2 regions of the Thalassospira sp. A3_1 genome follow, and region 1 is predicted to be linked to the other one. Evidence: riboswitches for the same ligand, from Rfam matches in the RefSeq annotation. Region 1 holds a riboswitch; the other holds the start of a gene.
The links. A riboswitch is a leader RNA that binds a small molecule or an ion and turns the genes downstream of it on or off. The one in region 1 is predicted to bind glycine.
Positions count from the first base shown of each region.

Region 2: another riboswitch for glycine. It lies ahead of gcvT (glycine cleavage system aminomethyltransferase GcvT); the one in region 1 lies ahead of J7395_RS07800 (L-serine ammonia-lyase).

Region 1 covers NZ_JAGHQQ010000002.1:171,368-178,041, forward strand. The annotation lists gene J7395_RS07790 (peptidoglycan DD-metalloendopeptidase family protein) at 1-781, opposite strand, end outside; gene gpmI (2,3-bisphosphoglycerate-independent phosphoglycerate mutase) at 762-2,354, opposite strand; glycine riboswitch at 2,629-2,728, shown strand; glycine riboswitch at 2,732-2,857, shown strand; gene J7395_RS07800 (L-serine ammonia-lyase) at 2,928-4,343, shown strand; gene J7395_RS07805 (dihydrofolate reductase family protein) at 4,495-5,028, shown strand; gene J7395_RS07810 (hypothetical protein) at 5,040-5,690, opposite strand; gene rlmH (23S rRNA (pseudouridine(1915)-N(3))-methyltransferase RlmH) at 5,788-6,246, opposite strand; gene rsfS (ribosome silencing factor) at 6,329-6,674, opposite strand, start outside.
Region 2 covers NZ_JAGHQQ010000001.1:579,769-586,442, reverse strand. The annotation lists gene J7395_RS02685 (homoserine kinase) at 1-623, opposite strand, end outside; gene ispH (4-hydroxy-3-methylbut-2-enyl diphosphate reductase) at 656-1,603, opposite strand; gene J7395_RS02675 (hypothetical protein) at 1,833-2,417, shown strand; glycine riboswitch at 2,654-2,777, shown strand; glycine riboswitch at 2,781-2,883, shown strand; gene gcvT (glycine cleavage system aminomethyltransferase GcvT) at 2,941-4,053, shown strand; gene gcvH (glycine cleavage system protein GcvH) at 4,219-4,590, shown strand; gene gcvPA (aminomethyl-transferring glycine dehydrogenase subunit GcvPA) at 4,594-5,949, shown strand; gene gcvPB (aminomethyl-transferring glycine dehydrogenase subunit GcvPB) at 5,946-6,674, shown strand, end outside.

The sequences.
Region 1 (6,674 bases):
CCGGTTTCATGCGGGGTTCGGGAACGCCTTCTGCCCGCTTTTTCAGGCTTTCCAGAAGATCGCCCAGTGATTTTGCCTCGGTCGCCAGTTCATTGACGGCGCGCGATGCCATTTTGGCCTCGGCCTCGGTTTCCGAACGCAGTTTGCGCTTTTCGTTAAGCAGGGCGGCCAATGACTGGCGTTCTGCCTGTAATTCTTCGGTGGCGGATGCCATTTCGCTGCTGCGCGTGCGGATGTCTTCGCGAAGGGTGCCGATTTTTTCAAGTTCGGCCCGCAGATCACGAGCATGCTGTTCGACGCCGGGCAAGGCGGCCTTCAGAAGGATCGCGGAGCGCAACGTATCCTGGGGGCTGGTCGGAAGGGCGATCACGGCTTCTGGCGGAGTGGTCGACAGCCGCTGCAGGGCCATCAGGATGCGGGCATATTGCCCGGCTTTGTCTTCAAGGCTGGTGGCGGCGCGCTTTTCGCGGATTTCAAGTTCGGCAAGCTGGTCTTCAAGCTCGGTCAGCTTTGTCTCAAGGCGTTGGGCACGTCTGGCAACCGAAATGGCTTCGGATTGAAGCGCCTGTTCCTCGGTCCAGAGCTCTCGCGATTTGCGTGACAGGAATTCTTCCTGTTTCTGTTGTTCGGACAACTGGCTTTCAAGTTTATCAAGCTGGCTGTCGACCTTGCGCAGCGACTGCGCAAAAGAGGGCGCAGCCCCGCCCGCAATCATGGCTGCAAGCACAGCCAGCGCAGGCAGGGCGGTCTTGGAACGCAGATCAGCTCGCAAGAAGCGCATCATTCCCTTTCAAGCCCTTGATCAACGGTTTGCCGGTCATTTCCTTGGGCTGCGGCAGGCCGAGAAGCTGAAGCAACGTTGGCGCCACGTCGGCAAGGCGGCCATTTTCCAGTGTGACACCTTCTGGCCCGTTTACCAGAATGGTCGGCACCAGATTAAGCGTATGTGCGGTGTGCGGTTCACCGGTTTCCGGATCGACCATCATCTCACAATTACCGTGATCAGCGGTAACGAACATCACACCGCCCACTGATTTAACCGCATCAACAACCTGCCCAAGGCAGGTATCAACTGCTTCAGCGGCTTTCATGGCGGCTGAAAGAATGCCGCTATGGCCGACCATGTCGGGATTGGCAAAGTTCAGAATGATCGCGTCATAGGTTTCTGCCCTGATAGCAGCCACCAGCTTTTCGGTTACTTCCGGGGCCGACATTTCGGGCTGGAGATCATAGGTCGCAACCTTGGGCGAGGGGACTAGAATACGGTCTTCGCCTTCGAAAACCTGTTCTTCGCCGCCGTTAAAGAAGAAGGATACATGCGGATATTTTTCGGTTTCCGCAATGCGCAACTGTTTCATGCCCGCCCTGGAAACAACTTCGCCAAAGATATTTGGCAACACCTGCGGCGGATAGATCGCATCCATATATTTCGCATGGTCGGACGAATATTCGACCATGCCGGCCTGTACGGCGAATTTGATCGGGGTGCCACGGTCAAAGCCGTCAAAGTCCGGTGCGCAAATGGCGGCCAGAATTTCGCGTGCGCGGTCGGCGCGGAAATTGGTCATCAAAAGCCCGTCGCCATCTTTCATGCCGTCATAATCGCCAATTACGGTCGGCAGAACGAATTCATCCGTGGTATCGGCATCATAGGCCGCCTTGATCGCGGCTTCGGCACTTTCGGCGGTGCGGCCATCGGCGTAATTCTTGCCCTGCACCATCGTGAAGTAGGCTTGGCTGACACGTTCCCAGCGGTTGTCGCGATCCATCGCGTAATAACGCCCGGTGACGGTCACGATTTCAACATTGGCATCGCCAATCAGGGAGTGGAATTTTTCAAGGAATTTGGCTGCACTTTTGGGCGCGGTATCGCGGCCATCCAGATAGGCATGGATTTTTACCGGCACACCTGCTGATGCGATGATTTTGGCAAGGGCTGCCATATGGGCCTGATGGGAATGCACCCCACCTTCGGACAGAAGCCCTGCGATATGACAAATACCACCACTTTCTTTAAGCTTGGCGATGACTTTTTTGACCGTGTCGGTTTCGGCAATCAAACCGGTTTTGACCGCGTCATCAATTTTCGGCAGTTCCTGCATCACAACCCGACCGGCACCCAGATTCATATGGCCGACTTCCGAATTGCCCATCTGCCCTTCGGGCAGGCCGACATCCAGACCGCAAGCCTTTAAAAAGCCTGTCGGATTATTGGCATAAAGCGCGTCCCAAACAGGGGTATTGGCCAATGCAACCGCATTGTCCTTGCTTTCCTCGCGATAACCCCAGCCATCCAGAATGCACAGCACCACCGGACGCGGGCGCTTTACGGTATTTGATACAGTCACAATCATAATCCCACGAAGTAAGGTACACGAAATAAGGTAAAAGGCTGAATTACCGGTAAAGATGGTTATTTTCCGGTAATTTCACCATCCGTACAATGACGTCGGGCGCGGTGGGTCCGCCATCAGACGCTGCCAATCATAGCATTTTCAACGCGCAATCTATCATGAATGGAAGCATTGAACAGCCTTCCGGCCGGGTATTTTTTGTGCGGTTGCAAAGCTGCTTTTTGACAAGGCTTGCCACCTGCCTGTAATCTGGCATGCAACGGTGATACCTCGAATAACCGCGATGGGAGAGCCCGCTTTGATCCCGTGATCAGATCGGCGCCGAAGGAGCAATAGCCCCGAAAACTCTCAGGCAGATGGACCGTTGCGGATTGAGGCTCTGGAGAGAGAAAGCGGTACGGGGCCAACGCCCGGCACCATATTTCCACCGAAGGATGAAGCCATGTTGTCAAAGGCGGTTGTTTTTGGTGGCAGGGCGCACAATCTCAGGTCAAGGGACAGAGGGGGCAAGACACCGGTTCTATAACGTCGTGCGGCATTTTTCCGCATGACAAAGAGCCGTGGGAGGCCCTTTTGACCGAAGAAAACAAACAACGTCCGCAAGACGTTAACCTTTCCGTTGTCGATCTTTATACCATTGGGATCGGGCCATCGAGTTCGCATACCGTCGGTCCGATGCGGGCAGGCTATCGGTTCTGTCTGGAACTCGAAGCCCGGAACATTTTGGAAAAAATCGGCTCGGTAATTGTTGATCTTTACGGATCACTTGCCCTGACCGGCAAAGGGCACGCCACCGATACCGCGGTGATCATGGGGCTTTCGGGGGAACGGCCGCGTTCTGTTGATCCCGACCGGATCGCACCGACGATGGATGCGATTGACCGGGACCGCGAATTACAGCTTTACGGTCGCCATCCGGTTTCCTTTAACCGCGATACCAATCTTGTGTTTCACATGGCCGAAAGCCTGCCCGAACATCCCAATGGTATGCGGATCACCGCCTTCGACCATGATGGTGTTGTTTTGCACAAACAGGAATATTTCTCGGTCGGAGGTGGATTTATCGTCTCGGGAGATGATCGTGGGGCGGAATATTCCGGCGACAACATAACGCTGCCTTATCCTTTTTCCTCGGCCGACGAATTGATGGCGATCTGCAAACAGGAAAAGCTGTCTATTGCCGAAGTCATGGCCGAAAATGAAAAAAGCTGGCGCGAACCCGCCGAGACCGAGGAATTCGTTGATCGCGTGCATCGCGCGATGATGGATTGCATCGAACGGGGCTGCAAGTCGGATGGCATCCTGCCCGGCGGGCTGAATGTCAAACGGCGCGCGCGTAAACTTTACCTTGAACTGACCGAACGGCCCGAAGCGGGGCTTAAGGATCCGTTGACCGTGATCGACTGGGTCAATCTTTATGCCCTTGCGGTGAACGAAGAAAATGCTGCGGGTTCGCGCGTGGTTACGGCGCCGACCAACGGGGCAGCAGGCGTCATTCCCGCCGTGCTGCGCTATTACGAACGGTTCGGGGCCAATGTCACACAGGGAAAAATACGCGAATTCCTGTTAACCGCGGCGGCCATTGGTTCGATTTATAAAAAACGCGCCTCGATATCGGCTGCCGAAGTCGGTTGTCAGGGTGAGGTTGGTGTCGCCTGTTCGATGGCAGCCGGTGCCCTTTGTGCGGTTATGGGCGGCACGCCAGAACAGGTTGAAAACGCCGCCGAGATTGGTATGGAACATAACCTTGGCCTGACCTGTGATCCGATTGGCGGTCTGGTGCAGGTGCCTTGCATCGAACGCAACACCATGGGGGCGGTCAAGGCGATCAATGCCGCCCGTCTGGCGATGCGCGGTGATGGTCAGCATACAGTGTCACTCGACAAGGTGATCGAAACCATGCGCCAGACCGGTATCGACATGCAAAGCAAATACAAGGAAACCAGCCAGGGCGGGCTTGCGGTTAATGTCAACGTCGTTGAATGCTGATTTGCCTGTCGAAATGACCCTCACACACCTCCGAAACCATTGTTTTGGAGGTGTTTTTCGTCCGGCCCGATTCTTGCCACCTTGGATCTGTATTCTGATATGCTCAAGTAATTGATAACGGGGCAAAGACCCCGAACAGGTTGGGCAAAGCATGAAAAAGAAACTGTTCCGCATCTATATTGCGGTCAGTCTGGATGGCTATATCGCGCGCACCAATGGTGCGGTTGACTGGCTCGATGATTTCGATCCGGCCGAGTTCGATTTTGAGGGCTTTCTGGGCACCGTGGGAACACTGATCATTGGGCGAAAAACCTTTGATCAGGTGATGGAATTTGGTGAATGGCCTTATGAGGATCGCCGCACGATTGTTCTGACATCGCGCGATTTACCCGATAAACGTCCGGCCAATACAGAGGCCTATGGCGGCAGTCTTGTCGAACTGGCAAGACTGCTTCGCGATGACAGATCGGATACCGGCGATGTCTGGATCGTCGGCGGGGCCAGTGTCGTGACCCAGTTTCTGTTTGGCGGTCTTGTCGATCAGCTTGAAATGTTCATCATTCCGGAAATTCTGGGCGATGGCATCCGGCTGTTTGGCCGGGATGCTGCGGGCACAACACCGAAACTGATTGCGTCACAAAGCTATAAGTCCGGTGTCGTGCGCATGCAGTATGATTTGCGTTAAGCGACTGGTAGCTAAAGTTTACGAGCTAATTCGAGCAAATCTTGTTCCAGCTTTCCCTTGCTGTAACACTTTACGCCATCATTAGAGGTTCCGGTCTCCTTGGTTGCGAAGGTTATGCTGTGATTAATTGAGGTATGGTGATTGAGTGTTAAGCCGTTCTCAACAACCGATATGTCCAAGACATATCTTGCATTTGCTCGAACAAGGGTTACACCATTTTCTGTTGGTGCGATGTAAATATTCGCCCTGCCGTTTAAGGTCGTATCTCTTTTTCGCTCAATGACATGATTGGTCCCGTCTACTCCATACCAAGTGTTGGAATCCGCGGCTACCTCGTAGTTGAACGTTTCCGTGCCTTTTGCTGGGTGGCTGGATGTGAGTTTAGTTCGTCCACAGTTAATGTATTCTTGAGGGGGGCTCGCAGAAAAAGACACGTTTATAAGGCGGCTTTCTTTGGAGATATTGTTTATTACAAAGAAACTCTCGGATAGTGACGCTACGTATCCGTCCCAAACAGAGTTAAAGTCCCTTGATATTGTTGTTTCTGTGGAAAATTGGTTTGGCTGATTTGGTTCGAAGTAATCAAATTTACTGCTTGCACATGCAGCTAATGATGATACCAAAGTCAGAGCTAGCAATACTCGTGTGATTTTTGTTTGCATCAAAATCTTCCCCCGAAGCTTGAATTTGTCTGATTTCTCAGGATAGTGCTTTCGGGGTGACTTTAAACCTGTGCTTGTGAGTAGGTGGTTTGGCGGATTATTCCCGGTGATAGGGATGATTGGTCTGGATCGCGTGGGCGCGGAAAAGCTGTTCGGCAATCAGGGCGCGCACCAGCATATGGGGCCATGTCGCCTTGCCAAGTGACCAGAGCGTATTGGCGCGTGATTTGATGGCGTCCCCATGCCCATCGGCCCCACCAATGGCAAAGGCGATATTTCCGGCATATTGATCAATCCAGCCTTCAAGTTTTGCTGCAAAATCGATGGAACCGTATTCGTGCCCGCGCTCGTCAAGTGCGATCAGAAAGGCATTATCGGGAATGACGCCCAGCAAAAGCTCCGCCTCGCGGTCTTTGAGCTGATTGGGCGGAAGCTTTTTCTTTTCTTCGACTTCCCGCACGACAAAGGGCCAGCGCAGGCGCGCCGCGTAATGGTCAAAAAGATCTTTTTCGGGGCCGTTCTTCATCCGGCCCACTGCAGCAAGGGTAATTTGCATCTTTCCGATCCGGCTTTGGTCCGCATGGGGACCACCGATAGCCGATCCCCGCGGTGGTCAGGGCAAACCGGGGCGGACTGTATTAATACAGCCGCGCCGCCTGCTGTTTAAGCGCCGGGTTTTCAACGCCCCACATCTGTTCGATGTTGTAAAAAGCGCGAACTTCCGGACGGAACAGGTGAACGATGACATCGCCGGCATCAACCAGAACCCAGTCACCCTGTTCCTTGCCTTCGGCCATTGCACGGCCCTGGCCAGCATCTTTCAGCTTTTCGACAATATGTTCTGCCATTGACGCGACCCTGCGAGAGGACGAGCCGGTTGCAATGATCATATGATCGGCAAGGGAGGTTTTATCGGTCAGATCAATGGTGACAAGGTCTTCGGCCTTGTCGTCTTCGAGCGTGCTCTGGATAAGGGCAAGGAGC
Region 2 (6,674 bases), on a different contig from region 1:
ACATCGTCCTTTCCGGGGAAGAAAAACACATTGTCCGGGAACAGATCGGCATGGATGACGCCCGCGGGCAATTGATGGGGCCAGTTTGCTTCGAGAAAGGCCAGCTCGTCCTCGATCAGCTTTTCAAGGCCGGGCTGAACGCCATCGGCATCGGCACGGCAGCTTTCAAACAGCGGACGCCAGCCCTTCACACTCAGCGCATTGCCAAGATACATCTCGAAATCCTGACCGGCGGTATGCAATTGCGCCAGCGCGGTACCAAGACCTGTGCAGTGATGGGGCATGATCCGGCGTGGCGACATGCCATTAAGGAAGGATGTGATGGCGGCCGGGCGTCCGCAAAGACGGCGCAATGCAACCCCGTCCCTGCCGTGGATCGGCGTCGGGCAGTTCAGCCCCTTGGCCGACAGATGATCCATCAGGCCCAGATAGAACGGCAGATCATCGGGGTTCACGCGCTTTTCATACAGGGTCAGGATAAAGGATGCCTGATCGGTCTGAAGCAGGAAATTGGTGTTTTCAACACCCTCGGCGATGCCTTTGAACGAAATCACATTGCCGATATCGTATTCGGCAACAAAACGGGCGATGTCTTCGTCAGAAACGTCGGTATAGACGGCCATGTGATGTCCGGATTTCCTGGATCAGAGCTGGGTTAGCTGGCAAGCTGTCGGGGCAGCTTGAAGGTGACGTTTTCATTGGTCAAAGTCAGGGTTTCGACCGTGACGTTATAACGTTCGCGACAGGCATCAATGACTTCCTCGACCAGAATTTCCGGGGCGGAGGCACCGGCGGTAATGCCAAGGGTCGAAATGCCGTCAAGCTTGGACCAGTCGATGTCCTTGGCGCGTTCGACCAGAACCGAGCGGTCGCATCCTTCGCGTTTCGCGACTTCGACCAGACGGTTCGAGTTCGACGAGTTCGGCGCGCCCAGCACCAGAATGGCATCGGCATCGGTTGCGATCAGCTTGACCGCGTGCTGGCGGTTGGTGGTCGCATAGCAGATGTCTTCTTTCTTCGGGACCTCGATCGCGGGAAAACGGCTTTGCAGGATCGAGATGATCCTTGCCGTATCGTCCAGCGACAGGGTGGTCTGGGTCACGAAGGCAAGGTTTTCCGGGTTTTCGACCTGCAGGTTTTCGGCGTCTTCCTCGGTTTCGATCAGGGTCATGCTGCCCGGTGGCAACTGGCCCATGGTGCCGATCACCTCGGGATGGCCGGCATGCCCGATCAGAAGGATATGTTTGCCATCGGCATGGTGGCGTTCCGCCCCGCGATGGACCTTGGAGACCAGCGGGCAGGTCGCATCAAGATATTCAAGCTTGCGGCTTTCGGCGGTTTCGGGGACGGATTTCGGCACCCCGTGGGCGGAAAAGATCACCGGAACCCCGTCGGGAACCTTATCAAGTTCATCAACAAAAACAGCCCCCATGTCGCGCAGGCGGTCGACCACGAATTTGTTGTGGACGATTTCGTGGCGGACATAGACCGGCGCGCCGTACTTCACCAGCGCCTTTTCGACGATCTCGATCGCGCGATCCACCCCGGCGCAGAAACCGCGCGGGTTGGCAAGAATGATCCGAAGGTCGGCTTTGTCAGACATGATACGGGTCCGAATGTTCATGAGGTGTGCCATGCGATGGCACGGTTATTCAAATGTCTTCGTTACATAACCCGCCAGCACCGGACGTGCAATGACAGACACCATGCAAAGATGGATGTGGATGCATGTATTGGTGGCAATTGTTGTGAATGCACTGATTTCAAACGGAAGCGGGTTGTGTCGCCATATCGGAGCGAATAGACTGCGCGCGGCTGTGCCCGGATCGGGCATGACAGCGAATTTGACCAGTTCTATAGAGGCTTGGATGACGATTGCGAACGGACTGCGGCGTATTTGTGCATTGGGTTTGGTGTCGTTTGCCGGTTTCCTGGCAGCGTGCGGCACGTTCGAAGAGCAGCCGGTCCCGGCATGCCCGCGGGCCTTTTTGCCCAATGATACCGCCCGTCTGGTGCAGTTCAACGGTCAGGGCAGGGATCTGACCGATGTGATCCTTGAAGCCGAATTTGGCGGATATCTGGGCGATTGCGGCTATGACCTTGATGACAAGGTTCTGAATGTCGTCATCAGCCCGATCATCAATGCCGAACTGGGCCCGGCAGCGCAGGGGCGCAACGCAAAACTCCAGTATTTCGTAGCCCTTAAGGACCCGTCCGGCGAGTTCATCCAGAAGAATCTGTTTGATGTCGACATGGTCTTTCCGAGCAATTTGAACCTGGCGCGCTATCGTGACGAGCAGGTGACCCTGAACGTGCCGCTGGACGATGTCTGGGCCGGTCCGGATTACGAGATTTACCTTGGCTTCCAGCTGAGTGCCGATCAGCTCGATTACAATCGACGCTTCGGAAAAAATTAATAATCCGGCCTATTATTCATTTTTAGTGAGTAATCAAATCCCGCCCGCATCGCGTGGCGGGATTTTCGTTTTTGGACAAAAGTTCGTTTTCGGTAATCCTCATACGAAATAATGGACATTTGCCGGAGGGGCCAAAAAAGGGCTTTTAATCCTCATACCAATGGGTGGGGTCGAAAGGATATGATTTTTGGGGCTGGTCTGGTCGGATTCAAATCCGTATAAGGGGGCATACCCAAATGATCCCCGTGGGAGAGTGCCACGGTCTTGATCGATGTGCGTGATTGCATCGATAGGGATTGCGCGGACGCCGAAGGAGCAACCACCCCGGAAACTCTCAGGCAAACGGACCGCGGGGAGATGGGACTCTGGAAAGCAGGCGGCATTGAAAATCGATGTGCGCCTCGCCGAAGATGTAAGCAGACCGGTGTCCAAACCGGCTGTGATTCTTTCAGGCTCCAAGACAGAGGGGGACGTGGTTGGCCACTGGTCGGCTATGTTTCGCAACGCCTGTCTGGAGACCTTGATGGCCGATCATCAAACCGAACTGCTGAAAACCGCCCTTTATGATTTGCATGTGGAACTGGGTGCCAAGATGGTGCCGTTTGCCGGTTACGACATGCCGGTGCAATATCCGCTGGGGGTGAAGGGCGAACATCTGCATACCCGTGCGAAGGCCGGTCTGTTTGACGTTTCGCATATGGGGCAGGTTCGCCTGACCGGTGAACATCGCGTGGCCGAGCTGGAGAAGCTGGTGCCCGGTGACATCGCGATCCTGAAACCCGGCCGCACCCGTTATTCCGCATTCACCAATGACGATGGCACGATTTTGGACGATCTGATGATCACCAATGCGGGCGACAGCCTGTTTCTGGTGATCAATGCCGCGTGCAAGGATGATGACATTGTCCATATGCGAGCCAATCTTGATAACGGTGTGGAGCTGATCGAGATTGACGACCGCGCATTGATGGCCTTGCAGGGACCGGACGCCGCCCGCGTGCTGGCACGGTTTGCACCGTCGGTTGCCGAGATGAAATTCATGAGCTTTGCCGAGATCGATATTGCCGGTATCGCGTGCTTTGTCACCCGGTCGGGCTATACCGGCGAAGACGGTTACGAGATTTCCGTGCCGAATGAGCGCGCCGAAGAACTGGCGCGCAAGTTGTTGGCGGAGGAAGAAGTCGAGGCGATTGGCCTTGGCGCGCGTGATTCGCTGCGTCTTGAAGCCGGTCTTTGCCTGTATGGCAACGATATCGATACCACGACCACCCCGGTCGAAGGCGACCTTAACTGGATCATCAACAAGCGCCGCCGCGAGGAAGGCGGGTTCAAGGGAGCAGACATCATCCTTGATCAGCTTGCCAACGGGGCGGATCGCAAACGTGTCGGGATCAAGCCCGAAGGCAAGGCACCAGCGCGTGAACATACCGCTGTCCTGAACAGTGACGGTGAAGAAATTGGCGAAATCACCAGCGGTGGTTTCGGCCCGACCGTGGATGGCCCGATTGCGATGGGATATGTCGCAATTGAATTTGCCGCCCCGGGTACCAAAGTCGATCTGATGGTGCGCGGCAAGGCCCGCCCGGCGGAAATCGTCGAGCTGCCGTTTGCACCGCACCGTTATTATCGCGGCTGATCGCCAGAACGGATCGGGCGGGCGGCGCGACGTTGCCCTTCCGGGATAAAAATAGCGGAACAACCGGAACAACCGGGAAGCCGCAAAACCGGAACATCCCGGAAAACGGGAAGACCGGACAGACCACAGATTTTAGAGACAACTGATCTTACAGGGACGATTACAATGGCTAAAAAATTCTCGCAGGAACATGAATGGGTTGAATATGAAGACGGTGTCGCGACCGTCGGCATCACCGATTATGCCCAGCAGGCGCTTGGCGATATCGTGTATGTCGAACTGCCGGAAGTTGGCAAAAAGCTGACCAAGGATGGTGATGCGGCAGTTGTCGAATCGGTCAAGGCCGCCAGCGACGTTTATGCGCCGCTTGATGGTGTCGTTGTCGAAGCCAACGAAGAGCTTGATGACAATCCGGCACTGGTGAACGAAGCCCCGGAAAGCGATGGCTGGTTCTTCCGCATGGAACTTTCCGATGAGTCCCAGCTTGATGAGCTGATGGACGAAGCTGCGTATAAAGACTTTGTCGAAGGCCTTTAAGATATGCGTTATCTTCCGCTAACCAGTGCGGATCGCGCCTCGATGCTTGAAACCATCGGGGCAAAGTCCGTTGATGAATTATATAGTGACGTGCCCGAAGGCGCGTTGCTGTCCGAGCCGGTCGATCTGCCCCATCATCTGGGCGAATTGCAGGTCGAACGCGACATGGCGAAAATGGCCGCCAAAAACATGGGCACGGCCAGCGTGCCGAGCTTCCTGGGTGCGGGGGCGTATCGCCACCATGTTCCGGCCACGGTCGATTACATCATCCAGCGTGGTGAATTCCTGACGGCCTATACCCCGTATCAGCCGGAAATCGCACAGGGTACGTTGCAGTATCTGTTCGAATTCCAGACCCAGGTGGCATCGATCACCGGCATGGATGTGGCCAACGCATCGATGTGGGACGGGGCAACGTCGTGCGCGGAGGCGGTTCTGATGGCGTGCCGTGCAACACGGCGCAAGAAAGCGGTTCTGTCGGGTGGTCTGCATCCGCATTACCGTGAAGTCACGGAAACCTATTGCCAGTATAGCGATACCGAAGTTGCCGGTCGCGACGGGCACCCGGAAAAGCAGGCAACCGCCGACGAGCTGGATGATCTGATTGATGATCAGACCGCCTGCGTCGTGGTTCAGTATCCGGACGTGTTTGGCCGTATTCAGGATCACACGAAGCTGGCGGACGCCTGCCATGCCAAGGGTGCGCTTCTGATCGTGGTCTTTACCGAGGCGATGGCGTTTGGCGCGGTCAAATCACCGGGCAGCTTTGGCGCGGATATCGTCTGCGGCGAAGGCCAGTCGATTGGTAACAACCTGAACTATGGCGGGCCATATGTCGGTCTGTTTGCGACGACCAGCAAACTGGTACGCCAGATGCCCGGTCGCCTGTGTGGTGAAACGGTCGATCAGGACGGCAAGCGCGGTTTTGTTCTAACACTTTCGACCCGCGAGCAGCATATCCGCCGCGAAAAGGCGACATCGAACATCTGCACCAATTCCGGTCTGTGTTCGTTGGCCTTTACGGTGCATATGAGCCTTCTGGGTGAAGACGGGTATCGTGGTGTGGCAATGCTTAACCATGAAACCGCCTGCAAGACCGCCGATGCGATTGATGCGGTGCCGGGTGCGGAAGTTGTCAATGACAGCTTCTTTAACGAGTTCACCGTCAAGCTTGCCAAACCGGCAGCCGAGGTGGTCGAGGCACTGGTTGCCAAGGGTATCCTTGGTGGCGTTCCGTTGTCGCGCCTGTATCCGAACCGTGACGATCTGGACCATTACATGCTGGTGGCGGCGACCGAAACCAACACCGACGAAGACATCGCGGACCTTGCGTCTGCATTGAAGGAGGTGCTGGCATGAGCTTTACCACCCATACCGGTAACCGCGGCCTGGTTCTTGAGGAAAAGCTGATTTTCGAACAGGGCGAACCGGGTCGTACCGGTGTTGACCTTCCGAAGCCAGCGGGCATCAAATCACGCCTTGGTGGCCTTGATCGCGATAGTGATGTTGGTCTTCCGGGCCTGTCCGAGCCGCAGGTGGTGCGTCATTTCACGCGCCTGTCGCAGAAAAACTTTGGCATTGATTCCGGCTTCTTCCCGCTGGGTTCGTGCACGATGAAACACAACCCGCGCCTGAACGAAAAGGTTGCGCGTATGCCCGGTCTTGCCGACCTGCATCCGATGCAGCCCGAAAGCACGGTTCAGGGGGCGCTTGAACTGATTGACAGTTGCGCACACTGGCTGCTGGTTCTGACCGGGATGCCCGCGGTTTCCATGTCGCCCGCAGCGGGTGCGCAGGGTGAACTTTGCGGCATGATGGCGATCCGTGCGGCGCTTGATGCGCGCGGTGAAAACCGTCGTCGTGTTCTGGTGCCGGAATCAGCCCACGGGACCAACCCGGCAACGGCCGCGGCATGTGGTTTCACGGTTGATTCGATCCCGGCCACCGAAGATGGCCGTGTGGACCTTGCGGCATTCGAAGCCAAGCTTGGCGACGATGTTGCGGGGATCATGCTGACCAACCCGAATACCTGCGGGCTGTTTGAGCGCGACGTTCGCAAGATTGCCGATCTGGTCCATGCGGCC